4 regions of the Lysinibacillus sp. GW821-FHT14F06 genome follow, and region 1 is predicted to be linked to each of the others. Evidence: riboswitches for the same ligand, from Rfam matches in the RefSeq annotation. Region 1 holds a riboswitch; each other region holds the start of a gene.
What was found. A riboswitch is a leader RNA that binds a small molecule or an ion and turns the genes downstream of it on or off. The one in region 1 is predicted to bind cobalamin.
Positions count from the first base shown of each region.

Region 2: another riboswitch for cobalamin. It lies ahead of cobT (nicotinate-nucleotide--dimethylbenzimidazole phosphoribosyltransferase); the one in region 1 lies ahead of AC1RNS_RS04105 (DUF4430 domain-containing protein).
Region 3: another riboswitch for cobalamin. It lies ahead of AC1RNS_RS02615 ((2Fe-2S) ferredoxin domain-containing protein); the one in region 1 lies ahead of AC1RNS_RS04105 (DUF4430 domain-containing protein).
Region 4: another riboswitch for cobalamin. It lies ahead of AC1RNS_RS04970 (hypothetical protein); the one in region 1 lies ahead of AC1RNS_RS04105 (DUF4430 domain-containing protein).

Region 1 is NZ_JBXAPF010000003.1:73,442-78,309, reverse strand. Features, by position in the region: gene AC1RNS_RS04110 (acyltransferase family protein) at 1-1,167, shown strand, start outside; cobalamin riboswitch at 2,288-2,484, shown strand; gene AC1RNS_RS04105 (DUF4430 domain-containing protein) at 2,663-3,397, shown strand; gene AC1RNS_RS04100 (S-layer homology domain-containing protein) at 3,477-4,868, shown strand, end outside.
Region 2 is NZ_JBXAPF010000001.1:93,741-98,608, reverse strand. Features, by position in the region: gene AC1RNS_RS00415 (methionine gamma-lyase family protein) at 1-915, opposite strand, end outside; gene AC1RNS_RS00410 (trimeric intracellular cation channel family protein) at 1,186-1,791, shown strand; gene cobT (nicotinate-nucleotide--dimethylbenzimidazole phosphoribosyltransferase) at 1,891-2,952, opposite strand; cobalamin riboswitch at 3,052-3,228, opposite strand; gene AC1RNS_RS00400 (ABC transporter ATP-binding protein) at 3,433-4,868, opposite strand, start outside.
Region 3 is NZ_JBXAPF010000002.1:78,995-83,862, reverse strand. Features, by position in the region: gene AC1RNS_RS02635 (energy-coupling factor ABC transporter ATP-binding protein) at 1-558, opposite strand, end outside; gene cbiQ (cobalt ECF transporter T component CbiQ) at 558-1,328, opposite strand; gene AC1RNS_RS02625 (energy-coupling factor ABC transporter substrate-binding protein) at 1,331-1,603, opposite strand; gene AC1RNS_RS02620 (energy-coupling factor ABC transporter permease) at 1,605-2,351, opposite strand; cobalamin riboswitch at 2,488-2,672, opposite strand; cobalamin riboswitch at 2,917-3,101, shown strand; gene AC1RNS_RS02615 ((2Fe-2S) ferredoxin domain-containing protein) at 3,244-3,615, shown strand; gene cobJ (precorrin-3B C(17)-methyltransferase) at 3,620-4,868, shown strand, end outside.
Region 4 is NZ_JBXAPF010000004.1:10,198-15,065, forward strand. Features, by position in the region: gene AC1RNS_RS04965 (methyl-accepting chemotaxis protein) at 10-1,254, shown strand; cobalamin riboswitch at 2,021-2,204, shown strand; gene AC1RNS_RS04970 (hypothetical protein) at 2,450-3,211, shown strand; gene AC1RNS_RS04975 (GTP-binding protein) at 3,498-4,868, opposite strand, start outside.

The DNA.
Region 1 (4,868 bases):
GTAGCTTTTAGTATTTTCATTATCGGTATTTTGTTGGTGGATGAATATCAATCTTTCCTATATCGAGGAGGGATGTTTGTATTTTGCTTAAATGCAGCCATCTTAATAGGCTGCATATGTCACCCAGTTAGCTTTTTAGGAAAAATACTTTCTTGGAAACCTTTGCGTTGGATTGGTTCAAGATCATATGGGATTTATCTATGGCATTATCCAATTATTGTTTTAGGTACTCCAGTACACGAAATAGGCAATCCAGCTTATTGGCGAGTTGCTTTACAGCTGATGCTTATCTTTACAATTGCAGAACTATCCTATCGTTTTATTGAAATGCCGATTCGTAAGGATGGGTTCCGCTGTTATTTTAGACAGTATTTTATATTCAATAAACACAAATGGGGAAGCTTCACGCTTGCTAGAAAAATTTCAACCACGCTCATTCCACTTTTCCTTCTAGTATTTTTTACTGGAATGACAGGGGTTGTAGGTGAAGAGAAAATAGAATCTATTGAGTCACGGCCTACGAATATTAAAATAGATGGTGGAACACAGCAGCCTTCAACCAATCATGATTCCGAAAAGGAGCAGGAAACATCTCAGCAGGAGTCATTAATTGATGAAGAAGAGAATGTTGATTCAAATACGGATCAATATGCAGTAGAGCCTGAGCAGGAGGAAAATGAGACAGAAGTTCATGAATCGTATAATGGAATATTGGCCATTGGCGATTCAGTAATGATAGATATTGCTAAGAGCTTACATAACATCTATCCTAGCATTACCATAGATGCAAAAATTGGTCGCCAATTTTCACAAGCCGTTAAATTAGCTCCTAATTATGCTAGCTTTAATCAACCAGATAAAGCAGTCATCATTCAGCTCGGAACAAACGGCTACTTTACCAATGCTCAAATTGATACCTTATTAAAGGCTTTTTCTAATGCTGATATTTATCTAGTGAATACGCGTGTACCACGTTCCTGGGAGGGGAAAGTAAATCAAGCATTACAACAGAAAGCGCAGGAATATGATAATATTACTTTAATTGATTGGTATGATAGTGCGATCAACCATCCTGAGTTTTTCGCCCCAGACGGCGTCCATTTAGAGCAAAAGGGGATTGCTTCTTTAACAAATCTAATTCAACAAGCTATAAATCCTGTCCATTGATGTAACGAATAGCCAATTTATGGTAGATGGCTATTTTTATGTGAGAAAAAATTTTAAAAAAAATTTAGTTTAGGTGAAACCTTTTTTATGACTGTTCGTATTACTACTATACATTTTTAATTAATTGCATTAAAAAAGGAGAAATACATTTTTGAATCATTGAACAAAACAATTACTTTTTGTGATTTATCTAATTACGATTGCTGATGCATATTACTCAACGTTATTTATTGAACCAAAAGCGCCACCACAGCACCAGACGATTAAAGCAGCTGGAATGACGACCATTCAAGTGCGGTAGCAAACCTTATAAAAATAAACGAACAGCAAGAAGCTTGAAGACTACGGTGCTTCAGCCTATTAAGCTATTTCTACAGAGCACTAAGAATATCAAAGAAAAAGCCCATCATTATAAAGCTTTAATGGTTAGATTAAGTGATAGACACAGAAAAACGAGAGAATCACCGTTTATCATGTATCATAATCACCGTTTACGTTGCTGAAAACAGATGAAACAAAAAGCTGCAATTAACCCTGCAGCTTTTTTATTTTGTGTAATATAGTAAATGAGGCTAGCTTAGTTCGAATATTTCCAATGCCAATGCTCTGTAAAAGTATTAATAAGCTGAAGTTCCGAACTATAAATTCGATTTCCTGGTAGTATTTCAGCTATAGTAATGGCAATGTTAATAAGATGATGCTAAGCTTATCACATATTTGGCTTGTATTTGCTGTATACACGGTTCTAAAAATTTAATTGAACCGTTTTATCAATCTAAATTTTGAAGCTCCTAATGACCTATATACGGCTTTAAATGCAATCGATTAATATATTCTCCTTGGAGATGGACTTGTTCCTTTTATTTTTTATAATTCCATTTAAATTATCTAGCTATTGTGTGACAGTTAGATTATCAATTTCTATATTTTTTGTTTTACCACGCAGCGTTGAAGACCTTACTTTCACTATGGCTTTCAATGCTGCTTTTAGTGAGAAAGTAATATGGACACTAGATGCTTACTTTCTCTTTTAAAGCTTACTATATCTAAAAAATATACTTCTTTTTTATTTAACTATTTTGAAAAATAGAAATATATGCTAAACTTAACAGTAAGTGAATAAGAATTGCAGATTAAAGGTGCTCTTTTAAGAGCTTAATAGGGAATTCGGTACAAAGCCGAAGCTGTTTCCGCAACTGTAAGTGTAGATGACTACAGAAAATACCACTGTCAAACGAGGAAAAATGCCTCCAGTAGATGGGAAGGTTCTGAATAGGATACACGAGCCAGGAGACCTGCCTTTATTCCATCGTATTAACTCTCTTCGGAAGCTAGGAGAACTTACGGCAAATAGACGGACAGGCAAACTACGTTTTAGCGCCTTTTTTCTGTTTTCCATTAGATTAGATGCTTCCCCTTTTTGGAGAAGCATCTTTTTATTTTCGAGTTAATTGCAAGAACATTCACGAAATAATAAAAATAGGAGGTTTTACAAATGGTTCATTTCAAAAAATGGTGGCAATTCGCGTTAGTCCTGCTTTTAGCATTTTCGCTCGTGTCACCAACAGCAAGTGCAGCATTATTACAGCCCGTAAGTCAGGAAGCACAAACAGCAGATTTTGATGTTCAGTTATCAGCGACTGGTTTATGCGGTACTGGTTCATGTGATGAAATTTTAGCAGGAACAACTGTGAATGTTCAAGAAGGAACAACAGCGCTAGAGCTTGTAGAGCAAGTATTTGATGCTGAGGGTATTCCTTATGTAGTGGTTTCTACTCAATATGGTCCATATCTTCAATCAATTGATGGACGTGCTGCGGGCAGCTTAAATGGTTGGGATGGCTGGGTATACACTGTAAATGGTGTTAGTCCTAACTATGGATTAGCTGAGTATCAATTAGAGGCTGATGATGTCGTTCATATTTATTACACTACATGGGCTAAATTAGAAACGGCAAGTGCAATTGCTGTAAATGATAACAATCCATCCGTTACGGTAAATTTAACTGGTGATTTATTTATAACACCAGATGCCTCTAATTTAGCAAACTGGACAATTAACACAGGGACAACAGCATTAACAGCTCAGTCGATTACTGTGAATACAAACCAACAAGCTGTTATTACATTTGCGGGTCAGGCACAAGCAGGTACTATTACCATTACAGCCTCTGCCAATGCTTTATTCGGTAGCTCAGCAAGTGAGCCAGTTGAAGTGAAAGTACAATAGCTAGATAAATTGATACTGACGAGATGAATTAATTCAGCTTGTCAGTATTTCATTATGTATAAAGGAAGTGAGTTTTTCTATGACTATATGGAAAAAACAGCTACATATAGCAGTTATTTTTATTTTAATTGTATCGCTATTTTCTCCAGTCACTGCAATTAAGGCACAGCATTTTGAAGGGGATTTACTCGATCCTCCTACAGACATAAATGGTATTGAACCTGATGATTCAGAAAAGCAGGATAATGCTCTAGGGTTGGATAATGAAAAAGAAGAAGGGGATTCAACAGAACAGGAAAATGCACTGCAATCTGATGATGAAGCTGAATTAGATGATCTTACACATTTAGGGGATACGACGGAGGTAGCTCCTAACGTAGAAGTTGCGCCCTTTGCCATTAGCGATATTCAGCTAAATACGGAGGAACCTTTACTATTATTAGCGGGAGAAACATTTCAACTTACTGCTACTAACTCAACAACAGGTGATAGTGCCACAGTCACATGGTCTTCAAGTGACTCAGGAATTGCAACCGTTGACACTAGTGGGAACGTAATAGCTCAGACAATCGGAGAGACAGTCATTACCGCTCAATTAGATAGTGGAACTAAAGCAGTTAAAGTATATGTTATTTCACCAGAAGCTCGAGAGGCAATAGATTTTATTATTGCTCTACCTACAATCGAAAGAGCCGATGAAGCAACATATCAGCTACTACAGCAAGCACGAGTACTAGATAGTAAAGTAAAAGCACCTGCTCGTACTCTTTTAATATCCGATAATAAACTACCTTATTTTCTCCAGTTACTAGAAAAGGAAATTGCATATTTTAGATACTATATGCAAGACCCTAACAACGCTATACCTGCACCTGAAGGGATTATTTCTTTAAGTGATGAATGGGATAAGAAGTTAGATACAGTTCGTGAAAAATATAATTCTCTGATTAAAACATCTGGTTATCGAGATCTAAAAAAAGTAACAGATCCTGCAGATATACTAGCATTTAATCAAGAACTTGCAGCAAAAGAAATTAAATATGTATTTCTTGTTATCGATGCGCTTCCTAAAATAGATGATTTAACAATTGATTCAGCAATAAAAGAGCAACTCGATCATGCAAGAAAAAAATATGCAGCTATACCAACAGCAGAACAAAAAAAAGTAGCAAATAAGGGTGACCTTTTTGCAAAAGAAGTTCGGTATGTTGAACTGTTAATTGATGCTATTAATATAAATAGCCCACTAGCGGAAGAACAATTAAAAACTGCAAAAGAAGCTTTGAAAAAGTTAGCTAACCCAAACAATATACCTGGTGGCTCCAAAGGGGTATCAAACTATAACGACCTCCTTGAAAAGGAGAAAATGATTAATGCAGAGGATGATATTAAACAAGTTATCGAAAAAATTGGTGTACTTCCTACTGTAGAAGCACTTATTTGGGCTGATCATTTAAAAGTTCTTGAAGCA
Region 2 (4,868 bases), on a different contig from region 1:
TTCTAGCATTGCAGCTGTGAAAATGGCGCCTTTTAATGCTTGTGCTACAACGTGTGGCGCTAAGAAAAAGCCCTGATAAAAATCGCCCAGCGTATTTAATGTTGCACCTGCTTCAGCGCCAATACCAGGTGACGTCATACGAAAGGCACATTTTTCAACTAAATCAGCGCGACCAGCAATATAGCCTCCAATTTTCGCCAATCCTCCCCCTGGGTTTTTAATCAGAGAGCCTGCCATTAAATCTGCCCCTACCTCTGTCGGTTCCTGATCCTCCACAAATTCACCATAGCAATTGTCGACAAAGATAATAGCCTGCGGTGCTAATTCACGGACTTTCACGCACATATCAGCAATTTCTGCAATAGTAAAGGATGGTCGTGTTGCATAGCCCTTTGAACGTTGAATAGCAATCATTTTTGTATTCTCTGTAATAGCAGCCGCTACACCGTCCCAATCAATCTTTTGATTAGCCATTAAATCCACATGATGATAACTGATTTTATAATCCTTTAATGAACCAGTATCCTTGTCACCGCCATCTACTATGGATTGTAATGTATCGTATGGCTGACCTGAAATATACAGCAATTCATCACCTGGTCGCAGCACTCCGAATAGACTAAGCGTAATGGCATGTGTCCCCGAAATAATCTGTGGACGTACGATGGCAGCCTCCGCTCCAAAAACCTCTGCATAAACACGCTCTAAATTGTCACGCCCCTCATCATCATAACCATATCCATTAGAAGGATGTAAATGATAGTCACTAACTTGATGCTTCCTAAAAGCTGCAAGCACCTTTTGTTGATTAAAGAACGCCATATCGTCTACCTTCCTATGAAACGGGTAAACCTTCTCCTCTATTTCGGTAGCTAATGCTAACGTTTCTGTTGTTAAATTCGTTGTAAAAGTCATTCATTCTTCTCCATTCACATTTGTTCAATTGTGGGCACCATACCCACAAATTGAAGTTTTCACTTTACTCCTATCTCATCTTAACAATTTGTAGATGTGTCTGCAAAACTTGCCTATTGTTTCTACTCGTAATATGCGCTAAGCTAATGTGCGGACTTCTTTCATTATTTTCGATATTTCGACTACAAAATTCATAGATTCTGTTACATTTAATAGAATTCTTTAACTTTAATGAGAAAGTACATTATTTTTCAGAAGGGGTGAAAAGGGATGGCTTGGGAGGTTTTTAGTATTATTGGAACAATTGCCTTTGCTATTTCTGGGGCAATTATCGCGATGGAGGAAGAATACGATTTATTCGGTGTTTATATACTCGGTATTGTCACTGCCTTTGGGGGTGGAGCAATTCGTAACTTGCTTATTGGCTTACCTGTTACAACGTTATGGGGACAGGATATGATGTTCCAAATTGCGCTTGCGGCGATTACTATATTTTTTATTTTTCCACATCATCTAATTCAGCATTGGCATCGATGGGGAAACTTCACAGATGCAATTGGCTTATCTGCATTCGCTATTCAGGGCGCACTCTATGCTGTAAAGCTCGACATGCCAATTAGTGCAGTTATTGTAGCTGCTGTCTTAACTGGTTCAGGAGGTGGGATTGTTCGAGATCTATTAGCAAGACGCAAGCCCCTTGTATTACGTGATGAAATTTATGGTGTTTGGGCAGCTCTAGCAGGACTCGTGATTGGTCTAGAAGTATTAACAGGCGACCTCTTTTTATATGGATTATTTGGTATGATTACAGTGCTAAGAATTCTTTCCTATATGAAGAAATGGCGTTTGCCTTTACGAAAGCTGAATCGAGCATAACCATTTTATGAATAGTAACAAGCCCAAATAGTTCCAATATATGGACTTGTTATACTTTTTGGTACTACAAAGAAATGCCTTAAGCGTATATTTTTTCACCTATTCATTCGATTCTACTAGCACTACAGATTCCTCAAGTGTAGCCATGTTTTTCATCATGGAGCATGCTGCATCTAAAATTGGAAAGGCTAAAGCTGCACCAGAGCCCTCTCCTAAACGCATATTCATATGCAGCATTGGTTCTATCCCTAACAACTTGGCTGCTATTTTAGCACCTGGTTCTTCTGAGGCATGTGAAGGAATAATGTAGTCCTTTACTTTTGGCTCAAGCTCAAAGGCAATGAGGGCAGCAATCGTAGAAATAAAGCCATCTATAACAACAGGCTTGCGATTTGCTGCAGCTGCAAGTACAATTCCAGCCATAGCACCTATTTCTAAGCCACCAACTTTTGCAAGAATATCAATAGGATCGTGGCGATTTGGTTTGTTTAATGCAATGGCATTTTGAATAACCTCCACCTTATGCGCAATTCCTCCTGCGCCAACACCTGCGCCCATTCCCGTTACTACATTTGGATGACAGGCTTGAAGCACGGATAGGATAGCCGCACTTGGTGTAGTATTCCCAATACCCATTTCTCCAGTACCAAGAATATCGACTCCGTTACTTATTTCACTCGTTGCAACTGCAATACCTACTTCGATGGATTGAATAGCTTCTTCTCTTGACATAGCTGGACCCTTTGCCATATTGTCTGTTCCATATTTAATTTTCTTTAAAATGACCCCAGCATCAAGTGGTAAATCTTCTTTTACACCAACGTCAACTGTTACGATTTTTGCATTGGTTATGTTGGCGATAGCACAAACACCCGTAAGCCCTTTTGGAAAATTCATTGTTTGTAAAAAGGTTACCTTTTGTGGATTAGAAGTTACATCCTCCTCACAAACACCGTGATCTGCAGCACAGACAATAATTGCTTTGTTATCTATCTTTGGAAACATTTCTCCTGTAATACCAGCTAATTGTACTGCAAGAGATTCTAGTTTTCCCAAACTTCCAGGTGGCTTACTAAGAGCATCTATACGCTCTCTCGCTTTCTTCATCATATGACTGTCTACATGTTGAATACTTTCAATGGTTTGTTGTAATAATTGCATGAATCATTCCCCTTTCTATTTTACATTGAGCTTTAGAGAAAAAATAAAAAGCCTGTAGTTTATTCATCACAAATAAACTACAGACTTTTCCATCGTCTATATAATCGAAGCAATTAGGCAGGTCTCCTGGCTCAATTTCAACATTTCATAGAACCTTCCCAGCACCATGCTAGTGGCATACTCTATGAAACTCCCTTTTACAGTGGTGGGACCGCTAAAGACTTACACTTTATTCCCTATTCTCCCATAATGGGCACCCAATGCTATTATGCAATTTCTTTTAATTTACTGTAAAGTTTTTTGGGTGTCAATATGACAGCATTATCTTTATTACACTTTTGTATCAATTTCGCCTTGGCGTATTTGCGCCTGTAGAGGTGGAAGTCTTCTGTATCTGCCGCTGTCGCTACGCTTACGCGCATAAAACATCTGCCGCTATGCTTTCGATACAAAAACATTTGCTGAATAAAGATAAATAATCTAGAAAGTTGGAAAAAGACCAGATTGAATTTGGTGAATCTGACCATTCTTAACTTCAAATGTTAAATCAGCTGCATTTTTTATCATTGAATCGTGTGTCACCAATACAATGGTTTTTCCCTTTACTTTGTTTAAATATATGAGTAGAGATTCTATAATGCTCTGATTTTCTTTATCTAATGAAGCTGTAATTTCATCAAACAAATATATTTCGGCATCCCTTAAAAGTGATCTCGCTATAGAAAGCCTCTGCTGTTGTCCAGTAGAAAGATCAAGTCCATTATGTCCAATTAATGTATCAAAATTATTCTCCAAAGACGTTATAAAATCATATATATTTACTAGCTTGCATACTTTTATTAAATCTTCATTAGTAGCATCTGGATTTGCTAAAAGTAAATTCTCTTTGATAGTTCCAGTTAGTAAAAAATGATTTTGAGAGACTAGACATATTTTTTTCTTATAGATATGGTGAGGAATATTTTTCACATTATATTGATTTATTAATATTTCCCCTGTGTAACCTACATATAACCCTGAAAGTATGTTTAACAAAGTTGTCTTTCCTGATCCGCTCACACCTTTAAAAAGAACGATTTTTTTTAAAGGTATTGCAATATTAATATTTTTAAAAATTGGTGAAAATTCATTAGAATATTCATAACATACGTTACGTAACACCATCCTACCTTCCTCAAATGAAGGTATCGTCATATGACTAGACATATTGTTTACATCACATTTTGTTTCAGCAGGCACATCTAGTAGATTTTTAACTCTATTTATGGATACTATGGCTTCTTGAAAAAAGGTATTTAGTTGTCCAAATCTTAAAAATGACTGGTTAAAATTATTTGAATAAGAAGTAAAGGCAATTAAAATACCTATAGTCAAATCTTCTTTATAAATAAGATAGACGCCTAAAATAAGAATCAACAAATAGCTTATATAATTTATGAATTCTATTATTGTCCCGGATTTAATATTTAACAACATTTTTTCAAGCGATAGTTTATAGACTAAATCATTTTTTTGAGAATATCTATTTACTCCCTCAGCTTCATTATTTAATAGTTTAAACAATTTAAAAGATGACAGTAACTCTCCTAAGTATGTTAGATAATGATCTAAACTTTGCTTTACACTAATGTCCTTTTCCCGTATTTTTTTGCCATAAAATTTAAAGATAAATAATGTTAATGGACATGTGATAAATAGAATCGAAACTAACAATAAATTGATATTTAGTAAAATTATAAACACAACTAGAATACTAATACAATCGATGAAAATATTTAGTAACTCTGAAAGAACATTTGAAAAAGCTTTTGTATCGTTTTCAATTTTATTCATCATTTCGCCTTTAGGAATTAATTGATAATCATCCATATCCTTAGCCATAATTCGTTTAACCATTTTCAATTTAACATCTATTT
Region 3 (4,868 bases), on a different contig from region 1:
GGCTAAATACTGTAAAACTTGTGCAGCATAATAATTATCGAGTCCAGCGGTTGGCTCGTCTAATAATAAAACAGATGGTTCCATCGCTAGTACACCTGCCATGGCTACTCGTTTTTTCTGACCCACACTTAAAAAATGTATTGGTTTATCGAGTAGCGCTTCCACCTCTGTTTGTTCTACTGCCCAAGCAATTTTCTCTTCAATTTTTTCAGTTGTCCAACCGAGGTTCAAAGGTCCAAATGCAATATCCTGCTTCACTGTACCCGAAAATAGCTGATTGTCTGCATCCTGAAAAACAATGCCAACCTGTTGACGTAATTCTTTTAATGCTTTTCTGCTATACTGTAGCTCCTTGCCGCAAAAGGCTATATTTCCAGTAGTTGGCTTAAGAATCCCATTGAGGAGCTGAAATAATGTAGATTTTCCCGCTCCATTATGACCTAGTAGGGCGATTTTTTTGCCTTTCGGAATTTGGAGTGTAATATCTGTTAGTGCGTGTGTTCCATCTACATAGTCGTAAGAAAGCTGATTTAGTTCAAAGTATAAGTCTGTTGTCATTAGAAAAAACCTCCATACACGATGAGGAATAGTAAGATAGCGGCAATACCGAGCCAGTTTTTCATGCTATAGGTTGCTTTCTCCTGCCAATATACCGCTTCGCCACCACGTGCTTGCATGGCATTATTAAGCTCGCGGCTTCGTTGGAACATTTCAGCAAATAAAGCGGCGATAAGCATAGATACAGAGCGTAGCCACTGGGCAGGTGAGCGATAACCAAGTCGAGCCTGCTGAGCAAGGTGAATTTTTTGCATACTGTCTAAAAAAATAAAAATAAATCGATATGTTAATTCCACTAGCTCAACAAACAACGCAGGAATTCTACATTGTCGTAACACATGACAAATAGATTGTACGGATGTTGTTAGGATTAAAAAATATAAACAACTGACACTTCCAAGAACGATGAAAAAAAGTTGCTGTGCTGTAAATAAGCTTACATTGCCCACAAAAATTGTCCAATGTTTAAAAGAAAATGACCAGATATGTGCAGGTAGTTTGCTAGTCGCTGGTGCTATTGAAATTAAAATAGATAGTAAGCTAGATAGTAAAAAAAATCCGGGTAACAATAATAGTTTAAAATAATATTTAACAGGGATTTTAGCGCCTATAATGATAAAAGCACTCATTACAATAAATGTAATGAGTGAAATTCGTTCATCTCTCATGATAAGCGACAATAATAATAGTCCAAAGGAAAACATCATTTTTTCTAGCGGATGAACAGACGCTAGCTTATTCATATATGCATACTTATCAATGAGTAACATACTTAACCTTCTTTATGTTTACCGCGCATATAGCCGATGAAATAGCCGATGAAACCGGCACCAATAGCAGCTTGTAGTGCGAATAATAAGCTTTCAATTTCTCCACTTGGTGGTTCCCATAAGCTTTCAAACCATGGTTCGTAGTCAGCATTTATTTCACCGATTGCTGCCTCCGCTTCACCATCTGCTCCTCCGAATTCAGCACCTTTTTGTATGAAAAGTGGGATAATGGCTAATAACACAACGATTGCAAGCAGTAATAAGTTTTTTTTCATCCTAATGTGCCTCCTTTGTTGAGAAAACACGTAATGCTTTTAATTCGCTTACATTGTATTTTTTTAAGAAATTCATCACGACTACTGTTAAAATTCCTTCACTAACAGCAAGAGGAATTTGTGTTAAAGCAAAAATACCCGCAAATTTTGAGAATGAAGCCATAAAGTCACCAACCTCAGAAGGGAAAGCAAGAGCTAGCTGTACAGAAGTGACAATATATGTACCTAAATCACCAAGCATAGCAGCTAAAAATACAGCTAAAGAAAATGATAGACCCATTTTTTGAGAGCCTTTAAATACATAATAAGCAATAATTGGACCAACGACTGCCATAGAAAAGGCGTTAGCTCCTAAAGTTGTAAGCCCTCCATGTGCTAAAAGTAAAGCTTGGAATAATAATACAATCGTTCCGATTACACTCATTGCTAATGGTCCAAAAAGAACTGTGCCGAGCCCAACACCTGTTGGATGCGAGCAGCTTCCTGTTACAGACGGAATCTTTAATGCTGATAACACAAAGGCAAAGGCACCTGATAGTCCTAAAATCATTTTTGTTTCAGGGTTTGCATCAATCGTTTTGCGAATTGAACGTAATCCTAAAATAATAAATGGAATGGATACAACCCACCAAAAAATGGCCCACTCGATTGGCAAAAAGCCCTCCATTATATGCATGGCAAATGCACGATTTGGCACAAATAAAAATGCCAATAAGAAATAACTAAGCTTCCAGCCTGAGAATTTCAAAACTTCTCCTCCTCACTTATAGTTTTTGAATTAGCGTGCGAAAATAAAAAAACACTTCTCCATATTGGAAAAGTGCATAGCTAAGACAAATAGAATTCGATTCTACTAAGCCGCACACCTATCCTCGTAGGTTGAAACGTTCACATACTTTTCGGCAGGTCTCCTGGCTTTAGTTCCTCGTTTTATAGGCCTTCCCATCCGTTGGACAGTGACATTCTCTATAAAACTCCCTAGTACAGTGGCGGGACCGCGCCGGACTTGAACCGGCTTCCCTTTTAAGCGAAATGATAAGCACTTCGCACCGAAAAAAGATGAAGTTGTGAGATTTCACGACACAGTGTAACATGATTTTTCATCTTGAGGCTATCTTTTTTAGAAAAAATTTTTAAAATTGAGGTGCAATCTAGAAAATTCTGATAAAATAAAAGAGAAACTTTTCTTTTTTCTACGAATTTTTTGATGAAATTTTAATGAAAATGTCATAATTTTAGAGAGAAATATTGAAATTTTAAAATTATAAGATATGATAGAGACAGTTTTCAATTCGTGTTAAACATACAAATTTGATATAAAAACATACATAAGTGCTTGAATATTTTCAAGATAATAGGGAAATTGGTGAAAATCCGATACAGCCCCCGCTACTGTAATAGCTGATGAAATCGCAAATGCCACCTAGTGCAAACTTGGGAAGGCGCGAAAGTAAATGGAAGCTTAAGTCAGGAAACCTGCTTATGTAATCATGCATGCAAACTTTTCGGAGGGAGAAGTTGAAGCAAAGGCGAGTACCTGTAGTTTATTCGACTTTATTTGGCTTCTACAAAACCTTTACTCTTCGAATTAGAGTAAAGGTTTTTCTTTGTTCCTAAAAGTATTGAGGGGGAGAACAACGATGACTACTTGGAATTTAGAAGGGATGCAAACACATCTTTTTATTTGCAATGGCAGTAGCTGTATGAAAAAAGAAGCGGAGGAAATTACGCAAGCTATTCGTGATGAAATACAGTTACAGGCACTTGATAAAACAATACATACAACACGGACACGCTGCAATGGCAGATGTAAGGATGCGTGTGTTGTCATTGCGTATCCACAAGGAAATTGGTACCGTGTGCCAACAACAGAGCATGCAAGGGCACTTGTACAGGATTTACATCATGAGTCACTGCATGATGAACATGTCTTTACGCTTCGTGAGGGCACGTTACAGCGGACAGCACAAACAACAGCCATTAAAGGCATCGAAAAGGTGAAAGAGGGGTAACAAAATGGCGCAAAAAGGGAAGATTTTCGTGGTTGGCTTTGGGCCTGGTGATTTTAATCATATTACACATCGGGCAGTGGAGGCATTACAACAGAGTGATATGATTATAGGCTATAAAACATATGTAGAGCTTATTCAAGACTTAGTTAATGCAAAATCCATTGTTAGCACAGGTATGACGGAGGAAGTATCTCGTGCACAGGAAGCGGTACGCCAAGCGGAGGCAGGGAATATCGTATCTGTTATTTCCAGCGGTGATTCTGGTGTTTATGGCATGGCAGGATTAGTGTATGAGGTATTGATCGAGCTTGGTTGGACGGAAGCAACTGGTGTAGAGGTAGAAATTGTTCCAGGTATTTCAGCTATCAACTCATGTGCAAGTTTACTAGGTGCTCCAATTATGCATGATGCTTGTACAATCAGTTTAAGTGACCACCTAACACCTTGGAATTTAATTGCGAAGCGTGTAGAGGCAGCAGCGATGGCGGATTTTGTGATTGCGTTGTATAACCCAAAAAGTGGTCGACGTACTAGACAAATTGTGGAGGCCCAGCGCATTTTATTAGAATATCGTTCACCTGATACTCCAGTGGGGCTTGTCAAAAGCGCGTATCGTGACCGTCAGGAAGTTACAATGACAACTTTAGCAGAAATGCTAGAGCATGATATTGGGATGCTGACAACGGTTATTATCGGAAATTCATCAACGTTTTTCTATGATAATAAAATGATTACACCACGCGGCTATCAGCGTAAATATACACTCGGTGAGGAAAAGCAGCCATTACGTCCACACCAACGTTTAAGGGAAGAAAATGAACCATGGGCAATGAATCAAGAAACAGGGGAGGCACGCAATGACTTTGCAGCAGATCCTAATGCTAATCGTATTGAGCCCAGTGTAGCCATTACACCTAATCCAAAGCAAAAAAAAACTTCACTTGAGATGGCGACAGCAGCGTTAGCGATGGTCAAAGGAACAAATGAGGTAAAGATAACACCAAAGCTTGTGCAACAAAAAATCGAATCTATCTTTGAATTAGCTGTAAGCCCAGGAGTAGCCAATAAATTTTTCACTCCGCAACAGATGATCACGCTGGCAGAAGTTGTTGGAGAGGATGGAACGATGGAATACACACCTGACCATCAAATCCATTTAAAAATCCCAACGACAGAGCCAGAAAAAATTACAGCCAAGCTTCGTGAGGTTGGATTTTTACTGACACCGATTGGAGATGTATTATCATTAAAGG
Region 4 (4,868 bases), on a different contig from region 1:
GAATTTAGTATGAGTTTAGGAAAAAGAAGTATAATTGGTTTTTCTGCTTTAAATGTTCTTATGATTATTATATTAGTCATAGACCTAGCAAATCTTACATCATTGGATTGGTTATCCACAATATTAACAATACTAGGAATTGCAATGACACTTTCCTATATTGTCTATGTACAGTATAAAATTATTAAGCCCATCAACCAATTAGCAGCATCTGCTCAGGCAATTGCTGAGGGAAATTTGCATACTGCTCCTATTGAAGTGAATTCCAATGATGAAATTTCAGCGTTAACAAAAGCATTCATAGAGATGAAAGAACAATTACAAATTATCACTCAAAAAATTGCCCATAGCTCTTCAGACTTATCTACGAGTATAGAGGAGCTATCTGCCAGTACAAATGGAATTACGATGGCTGTTGATGAAGTTGATTCTCAAATGGAAAAAACATCAGATGGACTTAAGCATGCAGCTCAATCAGCCAATGAAAGTGCAGTGGCTATGCAAGAAACAGCAGATGGCATTGAACGGATTACTGTAGCAACGCAAGATGTTTTTGACCATGCAAAGGAAGCAAATGATGTTGCAGGTAACGGTGCAGAAATTTTACATGTGGCTAAAAATCAAATGCAATTTATCTCGAACTCAACTGAAAAAACAAGTCAGTTAATGCAGCAGTTAACAAATAAAATGATGGATATCAAAACAATGATTGATATGATAACAACCATTACAGATCAAACGAATTTACTAGCATTAAATGCAGCAATTGAAGCAGCACGGGCTGGGGAACATGGTCAAGGCTTTGCGGTCGTAGCAGAGGAAGTTCGTAAATTAGCAGAGCAATCCAAACATTCAGCACATCAGATTGTTGAGCTAGTAGTTGGAATTGAAAATGATACAGCACAGGTAGCGTCATCGGTTGAAGAGGATTTAAAAAATGTTCAGCAGGGTGTCTATGTTATTGATGAAGCAACAAAGTCATTTGGTACGATATCTCAACATGTAAGTAAAATGACGAGTCAGCTGGAGGATATTTCTGCTACGGCTGAGGAGCTTTCAGGTAGTGCTGTTGAGGTGACAAAATCTGTTATGACAATTGCTTCTGGTATGGATAGGTTATCACAATATACAGAAGTTGTTCTACAATCAGTAGATGAGCAAAGCGCCTCCATGCAAGCGGTCAATACAGTATCACAAGATTTATGTGTACAAGCAGAAAATTTACAGCAGCTTACACAGCGATTTAAGGCTTAATTATGTAATAGAAGATTCTACTATAAATATAACTTATGGAGTTTACAACATTTGTACAATGTTGAAATAAATGGCCCATTGCCTGTGACACTTTCAAGATTATAAAAAGCCCGCGCTTAAGCGAGGCTTTTTTGTTATGCAAAAGAAGAAGGGGTGCGAAATGGACAGATTACCATGAGAAGGGTCAAAGGCTTGCTGGGTACATGTATGAATTGAAGAATAGCAAGGAAGTTTATATCAATACCTATAGCTATTTGAATTAAAGAATCATCAAAGATATTCAGGTACATGTATTTTGTATGAGCTCAATAAAGAATGATGTGCTACCCATTCGACAAGACCTGAAAATGGTGGGGTGTTTGATTATTGATGGCTTGTAAGTTATAGATATTCAATATTATGAAAAGCTAAAAGGTATTTAATGTATCTCTATTTTGAGCTTATTATTATATCCATGCAAATGCAAAATGGAGGGATGAAATGAAAGTTCTTTTGTAAAACATGCAAATATTTTTGAGGGGCTTCAAAATCATGATACGGAACCAACTGAAAAGCAGTTAATAGGATAAAATGGCTTGTTGAAAATATATGTCATACAATTTCAAACAATAATCGTAACAATCATTTTTCCAATTATTTAATGAAGAAAGTATTTTTTTTAGGAATATACTATATATTGTGGTAATTGACTTTAGAAAAATACTACTTTACAATTAATACTAGTAAGCTATAAGGAATGTGAAGTAAACACGATTCCTTAACAACTGAATAGCGTGTAATAATAGGTGTAAATTGCGTGCAATTTACTGAAAAGGGAAGTCGGTGCAAATCCGACACTGTCCCGCAACTGTAAATGTGAGCGACTTTTCGTATACCACTGTTTAACGACGGGAAGGGGAAAAGTAGCGATGATCATGAGTCAGGATACCTGCCTATTATGAGTACACACCATAACCCTACGAGGAATAGGAGGTGGCATGTTGACAAAACAGAATGCTCTGTTTGTCACAGTACGTCAGACGCCCAAATTAAATAAAGGTATGTGGATAAATTCCCATACATTTAGGTTTGGGTATTGTTTGACTTTTTGTGATGAACGAAAACAATAAATCGAAGGGTTTCCTCTAAATGAAGGAAATCCTTTTTTTACTGATGACTTCCGTTTTGAAAATATGTACGAAAAGAGGATGCACTTATGACGAATATTCATGTATGGTCAGCACAGGAAACGCACTTTGAGGATATGAAAATTTGTAAGCAGCCACGCACTGAAGTTGCCAAGCAAGCAAAAACAAGAATGGCTGTGGAATCACTTGTTGATCAAATACTTGCAACCAGCCTTATTAGTAATCAGCGACTATTTGATCAAATTTTATATAACAAGGACATTATTTGGATTCAAAATGAGGAATTTAATGGACATCTTTTCGCAAGGGCAGAGATAACAGAGAACCTGAAAACAAAAACAAATAGCTTTATGATGTATATGCCAACAAATCCAATTGTGTATGAGGTTGATGGCGAACTTTATCATTTAATTACACGCATCGATTCAACCCGTGCCAAACCAAATCTAGAACGACTTTTTGTAGAGCCTAAGCCTGTATTAAGTGCTGCTCGTGTCAATGATTTATTGTGCTCGATTGTGATGCGTTTTTATGAAACTTATTTGGAAGATTTATCACGAATCACACAGGATAGCAAACTTATTAGTTTTGTAGAACGCGAATATAAGCATTTTTTACTAGCCGTAAAGGAACTAAATGATTATCATTTAAACTGGCATCCACGCGGCAATGGTCATGAGCTATTGCTGCAATTAATTGATAATTTGCAACTTTTGAAAAGTAGACCAGGCAAAGTGTTAACAGACTTTTCTAATTCACATAGCTATGCTGTTGTAGAACCTTCTTATCGTCTTTTCAAAGACACAAGGCAAAATGTACGAGCATTATAGGAAAAAGCAACTGTTCAGATTCAAAAGGAAACGGCTCTGGTACAAGTGAATATCGCTCCGGTCAGCTCAAAAATAGCTCGGGTACAAGGGAGAACCGCTCCAATCAGCCCTAGAACAGCTTAGGTTCAAGAGCAAATCGCTCTGGTCAACCCAAGAACTGCTCAGGTCCAAGAGAATACAACCCAAATTAGTCAATATCTTCTCAATAGCAAAACCAATTAATACAATCTTAGTACAGAAACAGGACATGGAAGTAATTTCCCATGCCCTGTTTCTATTTTCTGAATTATTTTATACAATGCATTGCTGCTTGTGCCTCATGCCATGGAACGGAATAGCCTTTCCCCTTTGCACAAAAAATACTGGCAGATGTATATTCAGGATCGGCATTCTTATCATAGCCGACTTGCATAATAATTTCTTCCGTATTATGACACACATCATAGCCATCAAATTGCAGAGAAAGGACACCCTTACCATTAGTGTAGGCCGCAAAGGTTGTACTATAGCTCATAAATGTCGCGACAGGGGCACGGCCCGTAATCACGACATCATCTTCGGAAATAATTGGCGGGTCAAATGTACCGAATGCTTGCTGAATATCAGTCATCATGCGGCCGATAAAATCGGTAGATGCTTTTAACTTAAAGCGGTAATACGGCTCTAAAAGGACATTCTCCGCTTGCTCAAGCCCTTGCCTCAATGCCCGGAATGTGGCCTCGCGAAAATCGCCGCCCTCGGTATGCTTAATATGAGCACGGCCCGTTACAAGCGTAAAGCAAATATCAGTCACGGGAAAGCCTGTTAGTAATCCATGATGTTCTCGCTCGAATAAATGCTTTTCAATCAGTCGTTGATGCCCAACGGATAAATCGTCCGTATGACATGCATTGACAAATGTAATACCAGTACCGCGTGCACTTGGCTCCATTAATAAATGTACTTCCGCATAGTGCTTTAAAGGCTCGAAATGACCATATCCTGTAACAGTTGATGAAATTGTTTCCATATATAATATCTGTGGTTCCCCGAATGAAATGGCTAATGAAAAACGCTTGTTTAGCACATCGATAAGTACCTCAAGCTGGATAACACCCATAATATGTACTTGAATCTCTTGAAATTTTTCATGCCAAATCACACGTAATGACGGCTCTTCCGCTTCAAGTATACGAAAGATTTTTAAGACTTCCTTTATATGCTGTTCACCCTCGTATTGTACTTTGGCCTGCAGGGTTGGCACTAACTCATAGGGCTGTGGGTTACTGGAGCTTCCAAGGATTGCACCAATATTTGCTAAACTAAGCCCTTTTACAGCAAAAATTTCACCAGCTGTAACTTCTTGTACGGCTTCAAAACGATGTCCGTTATACAATCGTATCTCCGTCACTTTTTCGGTTACGTCTCCAAATGAAAATTCATCTCGAATATGTAAGGTTCCCTGTAATGCTTTGATAAAAGTTAAGCGTTGATGGCCATCATGTCGAATTTTAAAGACTTCACCTTGAAATGGTGCTGCAGCATCGAAATGTGTTTCAGTAAGCAGTGGGAGCTGTGCTAGGAATTCCTGTATCCCCATATCTTTTAATGCAGAGCCAGTAAAGCATAAAAAGGCTTTCTCCTGTTTAATCAACGCTTGGAGGTGGGCAAGACAGTG